2 regions of the Ensifer sp. 1H6 genome follow, and region 2 is predicted to be linked to the other one. Evidence: predicted binding sites of a transcription regulator. Region 2 holds the regulator's gene; the other holds the start of a gene.
The links. Region 2 encodes LexA, which represses DNA repair genes until DNA is damaged. Its sites were predicted from a motif close to TGTTCNNNNTGTGTTCNG; they were not measured.

Region 1: BKP54_RS17715 (ribonuclease) is a predicted target of LexA. The motif match lies at 6,825-6,842, and genes of this name have one in related genera.

Annotation. Positions count from the first base shown of each region.
Region 1 covers NZ_MOAI01000014.1:62,301-72,583, reverse strand. Annotated here, with positions in the region: gene BKP54_RS17750 (L,D-transpeptidase) at 1-816, opposite strand, end outside; gene BKP54_RS17745 (DUF4432 family protein) at 983-1,828, shown strand; gene BKP54_RS17740 (TIGR01244 family sulfur transferase) at 1,906-2,244, shown strand; gene BKP54_RS17735 (cupin domain-containing protein) at 2,402-2,752, shown strand; gene BKP54_RS17730 (thiamine pyrophosphate-binding protein) at 3,029-4,516, opposite strand; gene BKP54_RS37115 (thiamine pyrophosphate-binding protein) at 4,464-4,676, opposite strand; gene BKP54_RS17725 (DMT family transporter) at 4,722-5,675, opposite strand; gene BKP54_RS17720 (alpha/beta hydrolase) at 5,688-6,671, opposite strand; gene BKP54_RS17715 (ribonuclease) at 6,889-7,635, shown strand; gene ettA (energy-dependent translational throttle protein EttA) at 7,754-9,403, shown strand; partial or broken gene BKP54_RS17705 (metalloregulator ArsR/SmtB family transcription factor) at 10,064-10,283, shown strand, end outside.
Region 2 covers NZ_MOAI01000002.1:22,513-32,795, reverse strand. Annotated here, with positions in the region: partial or broken gene BKP54_RS03060 (DNA polymerase III subunit delta') at 1-606, opposite strand, end outside; gene tmk (dTMP kinase) at 603-1,283, opposite strand; gene BKP54_RS03050 (D-alanyl-D-alanine carboxypeptidase family protein) at 1,364-2,524, opposite strand; gene BKP54_RS03045 (septal ring lytic transglycosylase RlpA family protein) at 2,585-3,616, opposite strand; tRNA gene BKP54_RS03040 (tRNA-Ser) at 3,893-3,982, shown strand; gene BKP54_RS03035 (DUF4242 domain-containing protein) at 4,656-4,946, shown strand; gene BKP54_RS03030 (hypothetical protein) at 5,055-5,267, shown strand; gene BKP54_RS03025 (hypothetical protein) at 5,765-6,052, shown strand; gene BKP54_RS03020 (hypothetical protein) at 6,111-6,350, opposite strand; gene lexA (transcriptional repressor LexA) at 6,531-7,247, shown strand; gene BKP54_RS03010 (hypothetical protein) at 7,467-7,799, opposite strand; gene BKP54_RS34880 (hypothetical protein) at 8,443-8,589, opposite strand; gene BKP54_RS03005 (GFA family protein) at 9,025-9,456, shown strand; tRNA gene BKP54_RS03000 (tRNA-Cys) at 9,758-9,831, opposite strand.

The DNA.
Region 1 (10,283 bases), on a different contig from region 2:
GCCTGCGGCATCGGCGGCCGTGATCGTATAGCTGGTGATCGGCAGGCCGCCGTTCATGCGCAGGCGCTCGAGGATATCTTCGGTGTTGTTCGGATCGAGCGTTTCGCCGGTTGACTGCTGCCAGGCCTCGATCGCCTTGGTGACGTTCGAGCCCATCTTGCCGTCGATGACGCCGGGCGAGAAACCTTCGCGGTCGAGGAAGACCTGCAGCGCGGTGATTTCGGCGCGCGACTTGGACTTGACCGATATGGCCGGCGGCATGGACTGCCGCAATGGCTGCTCATATTGCGGATCGATCGCCGCCTCTTCGCTGCCGTCGATCAGGCCGGGCAGGCTGTTGGGCAGGTCGTTGCGCTCGACCGAGGGCGGCACCACGTCGCGATAGGCCGGATCGCGATAGTCTTGAATGGATCCGGTGACATCGCCCGGCTCGGAATAGCCGTAGCCGCGGTCGCCGTTGCGGCGGTTGGAATAGACATCGACGTCGCCCTGGCGGCGATAGGCGCGATAGCCGTCGGACGGTACTACGGTTGCGACCACGTTGCCCCAGTTGTCGACCAGCACGGTGCGGCCGCGACGGTCACGCATGGTGCGCACTTCATCGGGGCCCGGCATATAGTCGAGAATTTCGCCTTCCGGCGTCACCAGCATCACGTCGCCATTGCCGCGGCGATTGCGGCCGTAACCTTCCTGAGCAAAGGCGGATGCAAGATCCACGGCGAGGAAGCCGGCTGCGGCGAGGAGCGAGAGGCCGGTGCGGGTCGCTGACGTCACGATAAAACCTGTTCTCATGGTGGTTGATGTGGCGCGGTACATTTGGATTTCGACGTTAATGTGAAAAAAGTGAATTCATCATGAATAAGCGGTTAAATTCTATCTAGGCGCACCCTTAGCAGCTTTCAACCGATGAAAAACAGCCCCTGTCGGCTATCATGTCTTTGTGATCGCTGTGATTCCCGTGAGTTGGACTGGAGGCTGGTGCATGCGAACGAGATTTGATGCACCCGATAACGAACAGGAGAATCATCTGCTGTTCGACCGTCTGTCGGCACTCGATATCGCCGCCTTCGTCGTTGATGGCGTCGATCTTTCGCCGGGTACCGCGATCCCCTCCGATGGCGACCCGCGCATCGACCGGGCACTCGCCGGTTTTCTCTTTACCTGCGGACCAGACCACATCCGCCATCCCGAACCGATTGCCGGCCGCGGGGAAGGCACGCGCTATCCCTTGCACGGTTCGCTTGCCGGCACGCCGGTCAAGCACACGCACATGTCCGCCGACACCACGCTTTGCATCGCCACCGTCGAGGTCAATCTTGCCGATGGCGGCCACGCGCTCCTGGAACGGCGCTGGCATGTGGATGCGGACCGACATGAGGTGATGCTGGAAGACCGGCTCACCAACACCGGCGCCGGCGCCTTTCCGCCGATGATGATGTACCACCTCAATATTGCCGGCCGACTGGTCGGCGACGCGACCCGCATAACCAGTCCCTCTTTTGCCGAGGGTGAACGGGCCTGGCGCTTCGGCGAGGGCGAGAGCGCGCATTTCTGCATCCCGGCCAGCGTCGGGGCCGACGGCTGGTCCGAAGTGGCGCTTTCGCCGCTGGTCGGTGCGGGCGGGAAGTGCTTGGCGGTGCGCTTTCGCGCCGACACGCTGCCTTACTTGCAGATGTGGCGCTGTCAGCGTGGTGCGGCCGATGTCATCAGCATCGAGCCTGCGTCGCATCGCCTCGCCAAGCGGCCGGAGCTTGCTGCTGCCGGTGAGCTGCAACTGCTCGAGCCCGGGCAGACACAGACCTATGCGCTTGCCTTCGGTGTCTCCTGACTGAGCGATTGGAATTGACGCCGGCGGGCACCGCGCCTACATCAGTGGCCAAGGTTTTTTGCAGGGATTAAGCGACCATGGACATCCGCCCGATCAACGATGAATACTCGGTTTCCGGCCAGATCACGGTCGAAGACCTCGACCAGATCAAGGCGCTTGGCTTCAAGTCCATCGTCTGCCACCGCCCCGATTTCGAGGCGCCGGACCAGCCGACCTTCGATTCCATCGCAGCGCGCGCGCAGGAGCTGGGCATCGAGACCATGCACATCCCGGTCGGCCCGATGGGCGTGACGGCGGATGCGGTCCAAAAGATGGTCGACGCGCTTGACGAATTCCAGCGCCCGATGCTCGGCTATTGCCGCTCCGGCGCTCGCTCGACGGCGGTCTTCCAGCAGACACAGCATATTCGCGGCTGAGCCGGCCTACCGCAGCATAAGGGCGCACTTCGTGCGCCCTTTGCGACGATGTGTCCTCGGGTCCACATAGCCCCCAAGGGATGCATGCCCCAGGGAATGCGCACCTGACGCGCCGGCTCGACCGCGGTTCGGATACACGAACGGCGGAGGATATGGCATGACGGGAATACATTTGATCGAACGCGAGCAGTGGGCTGAAAAGCCCGATGTCTGGCAGGGCGAGTTCCAGGGCGGCTCCTATGGCGCCGACGTTTCGGTGATGTTTTATACCACCGACAAGGTTGGCGGCGGGCCGAAGCTGCACCGTCATCCCTATCCCGAGACCTTCATCATCCGCACCGGCCGCGCGCTGTTTACCGTCGGCGATCGCAAGATCGAGGCAGAAGCCGGGCAGATCGTCGTGGCGCCGGCCAACGTGCCGCACAAGTTCGAAAACCTCGGACCTGGGCGCCTGGAAACCACCGACCTGCATGTGACCGGTGCGTTTGCGACGGAGTGGCTGGAATAAGCAAGAAGCGGCAACTCAGTATAGAGGAGGACACCACCTCCCTGCGTCGTCGACACGACGCAGCTGGATTCCTGTGACAAGCACAGGAATGAGGGAGCGCTAGGAGGTGTCGCAGCGCGCATGCCGCGTTTGCGGAGATGTGCGATCACGCCGGAAACGGGCTCGGTTGGCCGCAACAGTTCCATGCCCTCATTCCTGTGCTTGTCACAGGAATCCAGCCACGGCGCGTCGGCGCCGTGATTGAAGCGTGCTCGAAGGAAAACCTGCCCGTTCCGCTCAGCCTTTCCTTATTTCGCTCAGCGTGCGCGTCGGGGTGATGGCTTCCGGATCGAGCTTGATCTCGATGATCGCCGGCTTGCCGCTGGCGCGGGCGCGCAGGAATGCATCGGCAAACTCCTCAGTCTTTTCCACCGTCTCGCCGTGGCCGCCATAGGCGCGGGCAAGGGCGGCAAAGTCAGGATTGGTCAGGTCCGTGGCGCTGACGCGGCCGGGATAATCCCGCTCCTGGTGCATGCGGATCGTGCCGTAGATGCCGTTGTTGACAACCACAGTGATGATCGGCAGGCGGTAACGCACGGCAGTTGCGAATTCCTGACCGTGCATCAGGAAACAGCCGTCGCCGGCAAAGCAGATGACTTCGCGATCCGGGTGCAGATGCTTGGCGGCAACGGCTGCCGGCAGGCCGTAACCCATGGAGCCGGAGGCGGGGGCTGCCTGTGTTGCGTATCTGCGGAAGCGGTGGAAGCGATGCACCCAGGTGGCGTAGTTGCCGGCGCCGTTGGTGAAGATGGTGTCTTCCGGTGTGTTCGCCTCGATCCAGTTCATGATCGGGCCCATGCGCACGTCGCCGGGGCCGGTTTCCGGCGGTGTCGACCACTTGAGGTAACCTTCATGCATCGCCCTGGTGCGTGCCGACCACACCGGCTCGGCCGCTGGCGCGAGCCCTTCGAGTGCTGTGACGAAATCGCGGGGGCTGGCGGCGATCGGCAGTTCCGGCCGATAGACGCGGCCGAGTTCGGATGCATCGGGGTGGACATGGACAAGCGTCTGGCGCGGATAGGGCGCATCCATCAGCGTATAGCCGGACGACGGCATTTCGGAGAAGCGCCCTCCGACCAGAAGCACCAGATCAGCTTCCTTGATCTCTTTTGCCAGCGCCGGGTTGATGCCGATGCCGACATCGCCGGCATAGTTGGGGTGCAGGTGGTCGAACAGCATCTGGCGGCGGAAGGAGCAGCCGACAGGCAGGCTCCAGCGCTCGGCAAAGCGCTGGAATTCGGCGACGCTGTCAGCCGTCCAGCGCGTGCCGCCGAGGATGGCGATCGGGCGCTTGGCGCCTTCGAGCAGCGCGCCGAGCTGCTTGATCTGGGACGGACCCGGATGGCCCTCGACCGGCTGGTAGGGCTTTGCCGCTGGCGCCTCGGCGCTGCGCGTAAGCATGTCCTCGGGAAGCGTCAGCACGACCGGGCCCGGCCGGCCTGAGGTCGCGACCGCGAAGGCGCGGGTGACGAATTCGGGAATGCGGGCGGGATCGTCGATCTCGCCGACCCATTTCGCGACCTCGGTGAAGGCGCGGCGATATTCGATCTCCTGGAAGGCTTCGCGCTCGCGAGCCTCGCTCTGGACCTGGCCGATGAACAGGATCATCGGGATCGAATCCTGCCGGGCCACATGCAGGCCGCCGACGCATTGGTGGCGCCGGGGCCGCGCGTTACCATGCAGATGCCGGGCTCGCCGCTGAGCCGCCCCCCAGGCATCGGCCATCATTGCAGCGCCCCCCCTCCTGGCGGCAGACGACGACATCGATGTCGGTGTCGTAGAGCGCATCCAGCACCGCCAGATAGCTTTCCCCCGGTACGCAGGCGATGCGTTTGACGCCATTGGCGACGAGCGCGTCGACGACGAGCTGACCTCCAGTTTTCATGCTTTCCTCCCGATAGTCATTCTTTTGTTTTCAGATCACTTGTTTTCAGATCGCCGGCGAAACCGGAGCGATGCTCGCGGTCTTGTCGACCCGGCGTTCCCGCCAGATGATGTAGAGGCCGGAGCCGATGATGATGGAAATGCCCAGCCATTTCAGCGCGTCGGGCAGGTCGCCGAAGACGAGCCAGCCGAAGATCGTCGCCGAGACGATTTCGAGATATTGCAGCGGCGCCAGCACCGAGGCGGGGGCGGAGCGATAGGCATAGACCCCAAGCACGCCGGAGATAGTGGCGGTGACGCCGACGCCGAGCAGATAGAACCAGGTGTTGCCCTCGGGCCAGACCGGGTCGAAGATACCAGATCCGCTGCCTTCGCCGAGCCAGAGCAGTACGAGACAGAAGAGACCGCCCCAGATGCCGGCATGGAACTGCATCGACCACGGGTCCTCATTCTGCGCCACCATGCGCGTCACCAGCAGGAACACCGCCAGGCCGAAGGCGGCGACGATCGGCAGCAGCGCGATCAGGCCCACCTCCTGCATGCTTGGCTGGATGACAAGGAGCGCGCCGAGGAAACCGACGGCACAGGCGGTGTAGCGCCGCCAGCCGATCGTCTCCTTGAGGAAGATGCTGCCGAGGATGGTGAGGATGATCGGCTCGACGAAGAAGATGGCGATGGCGTCGGCCACCTCCATTACCTTCAGCGTGGTGATGAAGGACAGCATGGTGACGACAAGCAGGCCGCCGCGCAGCGCGTGCAGCCCGGTCTTGCGCCAGGTGAGGTCGAACAGGCTGCCGCGCACGAGCACGATCGGCAGGATGAAGACGACCTGCAGGATGAAGCGCACGGCGGTGATCTGTGCCGACGGTACTGTCGAGATCGCGAGCTTGGCGAAGATGTCGATCAGCGGCGACAACAGCACCGAAAGGACCATCAGCGTCAGGCCGAAGGAGATGCGGTCATTGGCGTTGGAGGTCTTGGGGAGGGACATGTCTGCCATGATGATGTCGGGTCAGGTCCTCTTGCCGGCCACAGCCTTGGCGGCAACAGAATGGCCGACAGAAGATTTGCCGACGGCCGATTGGCACCAGGCCGCAAACTCCGCTGTTGCCTTCTCACGGCCGATCTCGTTGAGCGTCTCGTGGCGCATGCCCTCATGGATCGTTACCGATACATCCGTCATTCCGCGCGCCTTCATGCGCTCGCCGAGCCAGCGGACGGCACCGCCGTTTTCGGTCGAGGGATCGGCGCTGCCGCCGACGAGATGAACAGGCAGGCCGGCGGGCAGGCGCGCCAGCCGGTCGGCCCGTGCGCCGGCAAAGGCGAGCCGCATCAGATCCAGCCAGAGCGACACCGTCGCGTCGAAGCCGCACAGCGGATCGGCGATATATTTGGCCACCTCCGCCTCGTCGCGCGACAGCCAGTCGGAATCGGTCTTGCGATCCTTGATCGCCTGACCCCAGGCGCCAAAAGTGAGCTTCGACAACAGCGGGCTCGGCACATCCGAGCCCTTGAGCGCCTTTTCGATCTTCAGGATCAACTGGCCGCCGCGCCCGGCGATACCAGGGCGGAAATTCGAGTTCCAGACGGCGAGTGCATCGTAGAGACCTGGATCGGTCTCGGCGGCGTTGAGCGCGATCAGCCCGCCCATCGAGTGACCGAAGAGGATGACCGGCAGGCCGCCCGGATGGGCGGCGGTGGCGAGCGTGCGCATGGCCCTGATGTCGGCAAACACCTTGTCGAGACCTGAGCTGTTCGAGAACATGGCCAGCGGCGCATCCGGCGCGCGCGTCGCGCCATGTCCGCGATGGTCGTGGGCATAGACGTGAAAGCCGTGGCCGGCCATCGCCTCGGCAAAACGGGCATAGCGGCCGGAATGTTCGGCAAGGCCATGGCTGACAAGAAGAATGCCACGCGCGTCGGCAGCTGCCGGAAAATGGCGCCAGTTCAAGATAGCGCCTGTCGGGCTCTGATGCGTCCTCACCTGCCCGAACATGCCTTCTCCCGGACCAATCGTCAGACTCTGCCGATATCAAATCGATTTACAGGGGAAAGGCAATCGCTGCTTGTTGATCGTTACGCATGAGGTCACAAGCGATTTCGCGGACCTGTAATTAACAGTTCCAATTTTCCCGTTTTGAGCGATATTTGTTCCCGTTTTGTTTTATCGGGAGAGTGTCATGGCATGTTGGAGTAAAGCGGTATCAAGTCCAATGACAATTGTTGCGATGGCGCTGGCAATGCTGCTTGCTCCATCCTTGTTTGCCTTGGCGCAAGAGAAGGTTGATGCCGCGGCGGAAGGCGCCTCGGGCCGCACGGAATATGTGCTTGCCGTCAGCTGGCAGCCGGGCTTCTGCGAGACGCGGCCGCAACGCAAGGAATTCGCCAACCAGACGGCCGAACGTTTCGATGCCACGAACCTGTCGCTGCACGGGCTCTGGCCCTTGCGCAAGAGCTATTGCGGGGTGGCGGCCGAGATGCGCACCCAGGACCGCAAGGGCGACTGGCTCGATCTGCCGAAGCTCGCCATGGCCGATGATACGGCGGCGCGGCTGCTGGTCGCCATGCCGGGCGTTCAATCCGGCCTCGATCGTCACCAATGGTTGCGCAGCGGCACCTGCCAGACGGCACCGGTCGACGACTATTTCGCCACGCAACTGCATATGCTCGACGAGCTCAACCGGTCCGCCGTCGGCGCGCTCTTTCGGGCGCGTATCGGCTCGGAACTCGATGAGAAGGCGATCAAGCAGGCTTTCGACCAGAGCTTCGGCGCAGGGGCCGGCGACCGGGTGCGCATGCGCTGCCAGACGGTCGCGGGACGCAGCGTCATCACCGGCCTGACGATCGGCTTGACGGGAGACGTTTCGGGCAAATCCAGCCTCGCGCCGCTGATCCAGGCGGCGGGGCCGACGGAGTTCAAATGTGCCAAGGGCATTGCTGACGCGGCAGGCCGCGGATAGCGGCTGACAAGGCGCTCCGGCATGGGATAGGCGGGGGCAAACGCCTTTGGCGATTGCCCCTTTGCACTAATTCGCCTACATAGCGGGCAAATTTCCTTCCCATGCGGAGCATTCTTTTATGGCACGTCAGTTCATCTATCATATGGCCGGGCTCAATAAGGCCTATGGCGCGAAGAAGGTCCTGGAGAACGTTCATCTGTCGTTCTATCCGGACGCGAAGATCGGTATCCTCGGCCCGAATGGTGCCGGTAAGTCGACGGTGCTGCGCATCATGGCCGGCCTCGACAAGGAATATACCGGCGAGGCCTGGATCGCCGAAGGTGCGACCATCGGCTACCTGCCGCAGGAGCCGCAGCTCGACCCGACCAAGACCGTGCTCGAAAACGCCATGGAAGGCGTTGCCGCCAAGACGGCGATCGTCGAGCGCTACAACGAGCTGATGATGAACTATTCCGACGAGACGGCGGAAGAGGGCGCAAAGCTTCAGGACATCATCGACAGCCAGAACCTGTGGGATCTCGAGAGCCAGGTCGAAATGGCCATGGAAGCGCTGCGCTGCCCGCCGGGTGATGCAGACGTCACAAGTCTTTCGGGCGGTGAAAAGCGCCGTATTGCGCTCTGCAAGCTGCTTCTGTCGCAGCCGGACCTGCTGCTGCTCGACGAACCGACCAACCACCTCGACGCCGAGACGATCGCCTGGCTCGAAAAGCACCTGCGCGAATATCCCGGCGCCGTGCTGATGATCACCCACGACCGCTACTTCCTCGACAACGTCACCGGCTGGATCCTCGAACTCGACCGCGGCCGCAGCATTCCCTACGAGGGCAACTATTCGGCCTACCTCATCGCCAAGGCCAAGCGCATGCAGCAGGAAGGCCGCGAAGAGGCTTCCCGCCAGAAGGCGATCGCCCGCGAGCAGGAATGGATCGCATCCAGCCCGAAGGCCCGTCAGGCCAAGTCCAAGGCGCGTATCCGCTCCTACGACGAACTGGTCAACGCCGCTGAAAACCAGCGTCCGGGCGACGCGCAGATCATCATCCCGGTCGGCGAGCGTCTCGGCCAGGTGGTCATTGAAATGGACGGCGTCACCAAGGGGTACGGCGACCGCCTACTCATCGACGGCCTGTCGCTGAAGCTGCCGCCGGGCGGCATCGTCGGCATCATCGGCCCGAACGGTGCCGGTAAGACGACGCTCTTCCGCATGATCACCGGCCAGGAACAGCCCGACAGCGGCTCGATCCGTATCGGCGAAACCGTGCACCTCGGCTATGTCGACCAGAGCCGCGACGCGCTCGACGGCAACAAGACCGTCTGGGAAGAAATCTCCGGTGGTGCCGAAGTCATCAAGCTCGGCAAATACGAGATGAACTCGCGCGCCTATTGCTCGACCTTCAACTTCAAGGGCGGCGACCAGCAGCAGAAGGTCGGCAATCTTTCGGGTGGTCAGCGCAACCGCGTTCACCTCGCCAAGATGCTGAAGAACGGCGGCAACGTGCTGCTGCTCGACGAACCGACCAACGACCTCGACACCGAGACGCTGGCGGCACTTGAAATCGCGCTGGAAAACTTCGCCGGTTGCGCCGTTATCATCAGCCACGATCGCATGTTCCTCGACCGTCTGGCGACCCACATCCTCTCCTTCGAAGGAGACAGCCAGGTCGAATGGTTCGAAGGCAACTTCGAAGACTACGAGAAGGACAAGATCCGTCGCCTCGGCCCGGATTCGGTCAACCCGAAGCGCGTCACCTACAAGCGCCTGACGCGCTAACACTCTGGCACGTCGCGTGAGCCTCGGCTTGCGCGACGTGCGCCCCGCTCAAAGCGTAGCGATTTCCAGGATTCGCTTGCTGCGCCGTAAGCTCTGGTTTTGCACATTTCGTTATCGCAAAACCGCAGCGCACCTTTGGGTGACGTGCTTTCAGCCCTGGCTCGGAAACGATTTAAGGGAGAAGGCATGCCACAGCTTTGACGTTGCGGCATCCTGCCCCGTCTCGTTTCGCGCCAGTCTCAGCCGCCTGCTTGCATATGTCGTATCCCGAACCGATGGCTGGTTCGGGCGATACGCTCTCCCGCCAACCATTCCATAGAATGCGTCATGGACGCTGCGGTGCGTGACCCTTGCCGCTGGCCCTCTCGTTGAAACCGCTTCTTTGGATGCGTCGTCCACATTGCGCTGCGTTGAGACTGTGGGCATCCGCGGTCAAGGGCGGGAGCGGGCCGCGAGGCGGAGAGCGCAGGGCAGGGTCAGTGGCACGCCACGCCGCAAAGGCATCGTCAACGGGCGGAGCGCAAGCTTCGCCCGTTTGCGTGTCGAAACGGTGGAAAATCCTGTTCCTGGAGCGGCATAGTTTGGTCTCTTCGCGCAAATCCGCTTGCGCTACATCCGCAAATCACATAAACATATCTTTATGTGTTGATGGGGAATGATATGGCGGATCAGAGAGAGCTTGGTCTCGACGCGCTGGTGGATGTGCTGAAGGCTGCGGGTGAGCCGACCCGCATGCGCCTTCTCGCGCTGCTTGCCGCTGGGGATCTCACCGTCACTGATCTTACCGAAATTCTCGGACAATCGCAGCCCCGCATTTCGAGGCACCTGAAGCTCCTGGCCGAGGTCGAACTCGTCGACCGCTATCAGGAAGGCGCCTGGG
Region 2 (10,283 bases):
GGCGCAGCGCCAAAGGCTCCAACGGCTTCAGCCGCAGCGGCAGGCAGCGCGAACGGATGGTTGGTAATAGCTTACCCGGCGCGTGGGTCAGCACCAGGAACAGCGACCGACGCGGCGGTTCCTCGAGAATTTTCAGGATGGCGTTGGCGGCGTTCCGGTTGAGATCGTCGCCGGGTCGATGATGACGATGCGCCAGTTGCCGGTGCCGGATGTCTGCGAAAAGAACTTGCCGGCCCTTCGCACCTCGTCGACGGTGATGGCACCCTTGACCCTGCCCGTCTTCTCGTCGACCGGCCGCGTCAGATGCAGAAGATTGTGCGATGCGCCGGAGGCCAATTGCCGGCCGACGATCGAGGCCGGGTCGGGATCCTCAAGCCTTTCGGGCGCAGTCGCGGGATCCGGGTGATTGAGGATGTGGCTGGCGAAGCGAAACGCAAGCGTCGCCTTACCGATACCCTCCGGCCCTTCGATCAGAATGGCGTGGTGTCCCTTGCCCGAACGGTAGCTCTGGGCCAGAAACGCTTCCGCCTGCTCATGACCAAACAGCCGGTCGTTCTGGACCGGCGCGATTGCCCCTTCAAGTACACCTGGCGCTTCCGACGTCATGGTGCGGACCCCGCATTCGAAGGCCCGGAGACTTCAGCGTTCGCAAGCAAGCTCTCTAGCAGGCCGAGCACCTCTGCGGCAATCGCCTCGGCGGATTGCGTCGCATCGATAACCCGGCACCTGTCCGGATCCGCCCGTGCGATATCGAGGAAGGCCTCGCGGCGCTTTTCATGCGTCTCAAGCTCTTCCTTCTCGAAACGATCCGGGCTGTCATCGCCGGCGCGGCGTTGGGCGCGCTCGAGACCGATAGTCGCCGGCAGATCGAAAATCACGGTCCGGTCCGGGACTACGCCATTGATGGCAACCCGCTCCAGCGTCTCGACAAAGGCCGGCTCCAGATTGCCGGTGATGCCCTGGTAGACGCGCGACGAGTCCATGAAACGGTCGCAAAGCACGATCGTTCCCCCAGTCAGCGCCGGCCGGATGACCTCTTCGACATGATCGCTGCGCGCCGCAGCAAACAGAATGGCTTCCATTCGGACGCCGAAGGCTTCGGCCGCCCCCGAAAGCAGCACATGGCGCACCGCTTCGGCCCCGACCGATCCGCCCGGCTCGCGCGTCGTCAGCACCTTGTGGCCGAGCGCGCGCAGAGAATCGGCGAGCAGGCGCAACTGGGTCGATTTGCCGGCCCCTTCCCCGCCCTCGAATGTTACAAACAGACCTTTTGCCAGCGGCACAATGCTTTCCTATATCGGCATGCGATTTGGCTCTGTTTAGCCGATTGGCCCACCCGATGAAACCGCCAGAACCGGTTTTGTTACAGCCAGAAGAAGAAGAGTTCCTGCAGAGCGTCGAGCGCGCGGCTCGCCAGTGTCCCTTGGCCCACTGCTCCCGCCGTCTTGACCGGAACCTCGCGTAGCAGCTTTTCGCCGTTCCACAGTCGGACGACACCGACCTCGGCGCCGGCTTCCACGGGAGCGCGCAACGGCCATTTGTAGACGACACGGGCCGTCAGGCGTTCCGGGTTGTTGACCGGCAGCAGCACATCAACCGGCCCACCAGCGACAAGCGCGACATGGGAGGCCGCACCGCCGTAGATACTGGCCTCGCCGATCGCCTCGCCATCAGCAAAAATTCGCCGCTTTTCGAACGCCGTCATCGCCCAGTCAAGCACCTTGCGGCTTTCCTCCGTACGCTCCTTATCGGTATCGAGCCCGCCCATCGCGAGATAGACACGCCGGTCGCCACGCTGCATCGATGCGGCCAGCGAAAAACCGTAGCCTTCGGCAAAACCCGTGGCGACACCATCGACCCCGAGTTTGGCCGCGATCAACGGGTTCTTGTTGCGCTGAAGGATCTTGTTCCACTCGAACTCAGGCTGGGCGTAGAGCCGATAGAGATCGGGGTGCGCCTCGTGCAGATGACGGGTCAGCGTCACCAGTTCGGTCATAGTGATCCGGTTCTGGGGATCCGGCAGACCTGTGGCGTTACCGAACGTGGCGATAGGCATGCCGAGTTCGCGAGCGCGGGCCGTCATCTTTTCGGCAAAGGCGGTTTCGCTACCGGCCATCCCCTCTCCGAGGATGATGCAGGCATCATTGGCAAGCTGAACGGCCACCCCTTGCAACAGATCGGCCACGCGAATGCGCGACTTCAGCGCAGCAAACATCGTCGAAGTGCCGGATGGGGCGCCGCCCGTGCGCCACGCGTGTTCGGAAACGTCGAAGGCCGTTTCGGCCGAAAGCTCACCCTTGGCGATGGCCTCGGCCACCACTTCCATCGTCATCAACTTGGCAAGAGAGGCGGGCGGAACCGGTTCGTTCTCGGCGCGGGAAAACAGAACGGTGCCGGTTTCGGCATCCACCAGCAGGATCTGCTTTGCCTTGGTGTCAAACGCCACCGGCGGCGTCTGAGCCGCTGCCGCACTCGCGAGCAACGCCGCAAGGCCGAACGTGACCGTAAGCATCATCAAGCGCATGGGAAACTCCGGTTTCCCATTGGGCATAGCAGCGTCATCAGAATGGTACAACGCCCCAGGTTACCTGAGCGAACCGGTTCTGCCTTGGCGCTTCGCATGGGCAACGATGGATTCAGGCGTAAGCGGATTGGTCTCGACCATGATCGCTTCAAACGGCGATTCCGCATCGCTTACCCGCACTTCCACATAGGCGGCCGCATAGGCCATGTTGCCGTCAGGCATCGGAATGTATTCCGGTCGCTCGCGCGGGATCGGCCCGATTTCCGGAAGCATGACGAACTCGCTCAGCGACGGCGGTGCTGCAAATTGCGGGACAGGTGCAGCCAACGCCGTTACCGTACCGGCGGTATCAAGGGACGATTTCGGCGGAATGACCAGCGTTCCCAACTGGTTGCGCATCGGCTCATTCGAGGCGACCATCACGCCGGTTGCGATCTGGCCCTCCGGCATGACGCCCGGACTGCGGTCGCCCTTCGTGACATAGGACGCCATGAGATAGGGCATGTCGTTGCCTTCAAGCGGTGCGCGGCCGACATATTGCACCCGAACCTTGGCACTGCCCTTCTGCTTGATATCGAGCAAATCGGCTGTCTTCGACGAAACGTCGATGATGCGGCCATATTCATAGGGACCGCGATCGTTCACACGAACGATGACGGAAGTGCCGTTTTCGGTGTTGGTGACACGCGCATAGCTCGGCAGCGGAAAGGTCGGATGCGCGGCGGACAGATGAAGCTTGTCGTAGACTTCGCCATTGGCCGTCAGGCGACCATGAAAGGCCGAGCCGTACCAGGACGCGACACCGGTCTTGTTGTAACCGAAATCTTCCTTCGGCTGGTACCACTTGCCCTTGACCTGATAGGCTTTGCCGACCTGAAAGCGGCCGCCGCCCTTCGGAATATTCTTGCCGGTAGCGACACGGGGGCTCGCCTTCACGCCATAAACGGACTCAGCAAAGTATTCTTTGCTTCTCGACTTGCTCTTCTTGATACTGGACGTCGATCCGCAAGCCGCAAGCGTTGCGCAAAGCACAGGGACCGCCGCAAGGCGCAGTCCCTTGATCAGATATGCCGCATTTTTACTGGATGTCATCTGTCCCACAACATCATTCGAATAAGCCGTACTCGAAACCTTCCACTCGTGCCCCCAGCGGAAATCTCGGCGTCCCGAAACGGAACAGTCGATTAATCATGACAGCAACAAGGCAAAATTGCGAACCGACGAATGGCTGACGGCTCGAAATCTCCAGTTATGGTTTACGAATGGTTACCCGGACAAAATGGGCAGCGGATGCGCCAAGAAAATCTTTCCGCCCACGCATGTTAAATCTTGCAAAGCAGCAAGGCTTCGCGCAATAACGCCCTGCCCGGAGGAGTGGCCGAGCGGTTTAAGGCACCGGTCTTGAAAACCGGCGTGCGTGAAAGCGCACCGTGGGTTCGAATCCCACCTCCTCCGCCATGGCTGTCTCATTTTTCGCCACCCATTATTGCGCTCGGTCGCCAAGTGAATGCTTTGGCGGCGAACGCATACAAGTTTTGCGAGTATTCCCCGATCATAGCCGCAGCATTGACGGCGCTTGCAAGGCGGTGGCTCGACCCGCTTGCCATCCCAGATAATTTGAGGGAAAGTCTGATTCCGGCCCATCGAGCCCTGGGCGATCTCCCAGAACTAGAGAAAACCATGCCTCTTAAATATTTGACGACAGCCGCTTTTCTCGCGCTTCTTGCACTTGCCGGATGCGCAAGCACCGGCGGCAGCAACACGACCTATGCGCAGTGGCAAGGTCCAACACCTGTACCCGATCCGTCTGCGGCGAGTCCCGGCGGTTTCCGGCTCAGCTACTAACTTGCGCTAGTATACGCGTGTCGGACGGAGCGCATCGCGCGCTCCCATCCCCGGCCGCGCGATTTCAGTCGCATAGAGCTATTGGCCGCGAGATATTGTGATCGCGGGGCGATACAGGCGCCCATCGTTTGATCGGACGCCAGTCCCGGTGGAGCCCCTTCCGCTGCTTGATCCTATACTTCCAGGGAAATCGTCGTGAATCGCCGCATCACCGGTGGAAAGTATTGACTTCAATTATATTAGATATTCTTGATATTCAGTCCTCCAACAACCGAGGAACTGAACGATGCCCACCTACATCATTGAACGCGACGTCCCAGGGGCCGACAAGCTCAACCAGGACGACCTTTGCGCATTATCGGCAAAATCCAATGCTGTCGTCGCCGATCTTGGCGTACCATATACATGGATCACCAGTTATGTCGCCGGCGACAAGATTTACTGCGTCCACGAGGCATCAAGCGCCGACGTCATTCGCGAACATTCGGAACGCGCCGGATTTCCGGCGAACAAGATAACCGAAGTTGCTGCCGTCATAGGGCCTGCGACAGCATCCCAGGGGCGCAACGGTAAGTGACCGAAGCGACGTTATCATCGCAGTGCCCGGACACCGGGCACGAATGCGCGACGCAACGCCGGCAAAACAGTGATCCACCGGCACCGTCATTGACTTACGGCGGTATCAATGCAGGCTGGTTTGCCGGCATTCGGCGCCCATGCAGGGTTCCCCGGCACACCTTCCAAGGAGACGATCATGGCAAAAGGTCAAGTGCGAAGTAACCGCGAGGTTAGAAAGCCAAAGAAGGACAAGACTGTCAAAGCCGCCGTTGTGACGGAAGGCTCACAGGTGAAGCTGGCCGGCAGCAGTTTCTCCCTGGGCAAGAAAGACAAGAAGTAAGACGGTCGGCTTTAACCTCTCGAACTAACGACATGAGAGAGATATCCGTCAGTGGCCAGTCGAACTGGGGTGCGCAACGTCTCCGCGACATCCCGGCGCGACTGGTCGAGCACCCGCGGTCAGATGCCGGTTTCGTAGCGCGTTTGAACGTCGTATGTATTTGGCTGGAGATGCGAAGATCGCTACAGGCGGATGCCGCTGGCCACTCGCACTCCATTACGGCGTCCAACATCATCGGAAGCATTTGCGGCGGGTATTGTTGATCAGCTGCCAGCGCCACGCTTTGAGGCGGGCGCCGGAAAATCGAAAACGCCAACGCACCTCACGCCAATCTTTGTGCCTTCATTGCCACAGCTTGAGCACCAGTGCTCGCCTTTCGCAAAGAACTGTTGAACACGGCACAGTGCCCGGCATGCTTGCTGGACTTCGGAACGAAAGCACGGTTCACATCGTTAACCAAACCATCGCCGCCACCTCTGATCTAGTGGACGTTCACCGTGCTTGCAGCCTTGCTTATCGCCTCGATTATCGCATCGCCTAACATCGCCCTCAGCGCTGCCACGGTCGACGACCTGCAAGCCGACTTCGAAACGGCCGTGCCCTGCCAGCAGATAGACGGCCGGAACGTTTGGAAGGGAACGATCGCCTACTACATCCAGTCCTTCGTCTATCAAGGCGACACGCCGGTCGCGACCGAAGCGGCCGACGCTGTGCTGCCGGAGGACAACTCCGCGGAAACCGTCAAGGAATTCGAGGACGCCTGCTCCGCGACGCAGCCGGCCTGATTCAGGCCTCCTCTAGCAGATCGCCCATCGATATTTCTGCTGATCCCTTGATGGCAGGCTATTTCCACTGCGTCCCATCGGCCGCGGCGCAACCGTGCGGCGGGTGTCCGTTGCCAAATGTCAGCTTCAGCCGGTCACAACCCCATTGATTGAGCGGCCCGGGCATCGCCGCATTCAACGCGATACCAACTTCGTCAAACGGGCTCTGCTTGTTATCCACGTATTGATACCAGCGAAACCCAAGGATCGCGGTCGCGGCGACAACGATGGTCAGCAAGATTTGAATCAGCTTCGTCATTAAACCCTCATTCCATAAACGGAAGGAGGCATATCAGCCTCGCGCGGCGCGTGCAGCGACGAGTTGGTCAATCTGCGCTTGATTGAACCAACATTCACAGAATTTTAGGCACTTGCGGAACACATATGGAACAGATAGTGTCTGTTCTTGATTTGTTTCACGCCTCTGGAGCGACTTGCCATGCTGACCCGCAAGCAACAGGAATTGCTTCTTTTCATCCATGAACGAATGAAGGAGTCCGGTGTACCGCCGTCCTTCGACGAGATGAAGGATGCACTCGACCTGGCATCCAAGTCGGGCATTCACCGGCTGATCACAGCGCTCGAGGAACGCGGCTTCATACGCCGGCTTCCCAACCGCGCCCGAGCGCTCGAAGTCATCAAACTGCCGGAAGCCTATGCTGCGAGCGCGCAGCCCCGTCGCGGGTTTTCGCCGAGCGTCATCGAGGGTAGCCTTGGCAAACCGCCCGCCCCTGCCCCCGCGGCGAAAACGCTGCCGGTTGCCGACAACAGCTCCGTGTCGGTTCCAGTGATGGGCCGCATTGCCGCCGGCGTGCCGATCTCGGCGATACAGAACAACACCCACGACATTACCGTGCCGCTCGATATGATCGGCAGCGGCGAGCACTACGCCCTTGAAGTGAAGGGTGATTCGATGATCGAGGCCGGCATTTTCGATGGCGATACGGTGATCATCCGCAATGCCACCACGGCCAATCCCGGCGATATCATCGTGGCACTAGTCGATGACGAGGAAGCAACGTTGAAACGCTTCCGGCGCAAGGGCGCTTCAATTGCTCTAGAGGCCGCCAACCCGGCCTATGAGACGCGCATCTTCGGGCCTGACCGGGTCAAGATTCAGGGCAAGCTCGTCGGCTTGATCCGCCGCTACCACTAAGCCCGTCTCACGCCAGCGCAATTCGAGGAAAAGTGCGGAGCGGTTTTCCGCCAGGAAATGCGTAAAAACAAATAGATAGAGCGCCTAGTGACTCCGTTTAAACCGGAAACGCTCTAGCCGCCTTCATGCCGGCCAGCCGCTCTCTTACTTCAACGTCTCGCCACATAGGGTAGCGAGACGGAGATTTTCGGATCGAGTGTTTTTCACGCTCGACGGATTTTACTCGTGAATCGAGTACTCGCCCAACTCGCAGAGATCCTGCTTGTCTTCAGTCGTGTCGAGACCGGAACCTTCTTCGAATTCAAAGCGCATGTCGTATTTGCAGACATCACGTCCGTCGGCGATGGTAATTTCCATGCTTTCGCCCGGATTAAGCACCTGCCGCCCGAAGACGTCGTCTTCCCACTGATCAACACCGACCGGCGATGTGTAGAAGTTCGTCAAAACGGCATTCGTCTTGTTCTTAAGCTGAAAGACGAGATCCTCAGCGCTTGCGGTGGCCGTCGTTACGGCAAGAATGGCAAGAGCAGTCAGGGCGATCTTATATTTCATTTTATGTCTTTTCCTCCATTGTTGGCTTTGTTTGACACTACCTATACGGGTCGCGCTGTTGGGATATTCATTCCCAGTTCTGTCTAGAGACAATATTTTCAGCACTGACAATAGTGACCGAATCACCATTTCGGGGCGCGTCCTCGCAAGGCCATGTCGTTGGCGACTGCGGACGTTCGCAAACTGGCGGGCAAGCGCAGCCCGGTCGAATTGCGCTTTGAAAACAGTGGTTGGCTGCGATGCGGGCAGCCTCGCTGCGCGTGTTGGACGCGCCGCATTGGCCCATGTTCCTTGCCCCCCGAAAACCGTACCTGCGTGCCGGCAGCATGTCCTTTGCGCAGGCACGCACAGCGTTTCACTTTCGACAATCGGGCTGCTATTGACGGAGAACCGCTTTAGCCAATCGCGCAGGCGCTGGGTGACTTGTTGCTTTCATCGTGCGAGGGGCTGAATCACGCGCTCGCCCGCCCTATCTACGTCACACTTTCGTTGACGCTCGCAACGAGCACGCGGCCGCTTACGCCACCGATGGCCGGTATTTCGACCGCCTTCGGATCTGCGTTCGCCTTGAACCTCGCGTGGGGCGTCGACCGCCAGCGGCATTCGCCGCTGCCAAACCTGTTGAGCGTGTGGCCGATGGCGCTCAATTCTCCTGAACGGAAACCCCGTCCTGGCCAATCTTGATCTCTACGCCGGTCGGTTTTGTTTCCTCGCGGTAGACATAGGCGCCGAGACCAATGACGGCGACGGCGAGCATGGCAATGATCAGATAGAGCCCATTACGGTTCATTCAGCAATTCCTCGCTTGGGTACGGTATGGGTAACTAGGTTCGTACCCAAGAAAGGCAACGGTGCGACGCGGACTGTTCGCTCCTCGCGCGGATGATGCAGGACGGATGCGAACGGCCGTAGGCTTTTTCTCCGCACGATCCGTTGGCCGAGCGCTCTTGCGACGCATCGGCTCGGGCCGCGGAACGTCCCCGACGTGGAGCACGAAAGCGTGCTGGCGCACGTATCGGGCACTTGGTCTGAATATGTGCCCGATGCGCGACGAGACGCCTCGTACCCCGCGCCTGAGCCCAATCGGCTGATGGCCCTACAACGAACGGCCTCAACGGGAGTGCGGTCCTCTGGATTGAGACTGCCCCCGAATGCGCTTGAGCACAAGCAACCCACCTCATAAGAAAGCTCATCAAATGCGCTTCAAAATCAGATGGATGATTGGATGAATCTCGATGTTCAGAACCTTGACGGAGCCTGCCACTGCGGAACGGTTCGCTTCAATGTGAAACTGAAGAGCGGCCTCCGCACCGCCCGCCGTTGCACTTGCTCCTATTGCCAGTTGAAGGGCGCGGTTGCCGTCTCTGCCGCCAAGGACGGGGTCACGGTTCTCTCCGGCGGCGAGGCACTCACCAAATATCAGTTCAACACGAAGGCTGCAGAGCATTACTTCTGCTCGAAGTGCGGCATCTACACATTCCACAAGCCGCGCGCGAACCCGGATTTCTACGGCGTCAACGCCGCGTGCCTTGAAGGCATAAGCCCATTCGATTTCGAGGAGCTACCGGTGAACGACGGCATCAACCACCCGATGGACACGAAGGGATCGACCGGCCCAAGGCTCGCAGGAACGCTCAAGTTTATCCCGGCGGAGTGACGACAGGCGCGGCTGGCAGGACGCCGGCCGCAGCCGTTCAAACTGCTGCACCCTGAATGAGGGGGGCGTTCGTTGCGCCGCCAAGACGTCGAAGATCTACTCGCGGAACGCGAACGGGCGCGCTTGACGAGGCAGAGTGTTGCCAGAAGCAATGGGGATGGAATCGGCAATCTGCTGCTTGGATCGAACGTCGAAGAGGGAGATAACGGGAACCAATTGCCACACCAAGAAGAATGTGTGGCAGCAGATGAAATCCTGCAGTCCAAATAGCGAAACTAATTCAACTACTTAGGAGTGGCTTTGGAGGCCTCGCCCGGAATTGAACCGGGGTACAAGGATTTGCAGTCCTCTGCGTCACCACTCCGCCACGAGGCCTCATCGACTGAGATTATCAAGTCGTGGCGAGCGTTTAGAATGAATATAGAAAGAGCGCAAGAGGGGATTTCTGAAAAACGTCCTCAGGCATTTCTGAAATTCCATCTTTCTCCAACTCTTCCACAGGCTTACCGATCCGGCCCCATAACGGATCGCCGCGAACCCCTTCGACGACAGGCGGCGGGCGCTATACGGCAGCGTCCGACACGAGGCAATTGGATGGATTTACCATTTCGACAGACGGCCCGAATCTTCCGTCCAACCCTTCTTCCGACGTCGCGGGGCGCTGCTACCTTGTACACCGTTTCACGGTAAAGCTACCTTGCACCAAGATTCTTCAGGGAATTGGACGTTGAATCCAGAGTTGATCATCTACCCAAGCTCATACTGACGGTAGTTTTCTGTGGAATGTGCATTGCGGTCGCAATCTGGCGTCTATTCCAGCTCGCGGT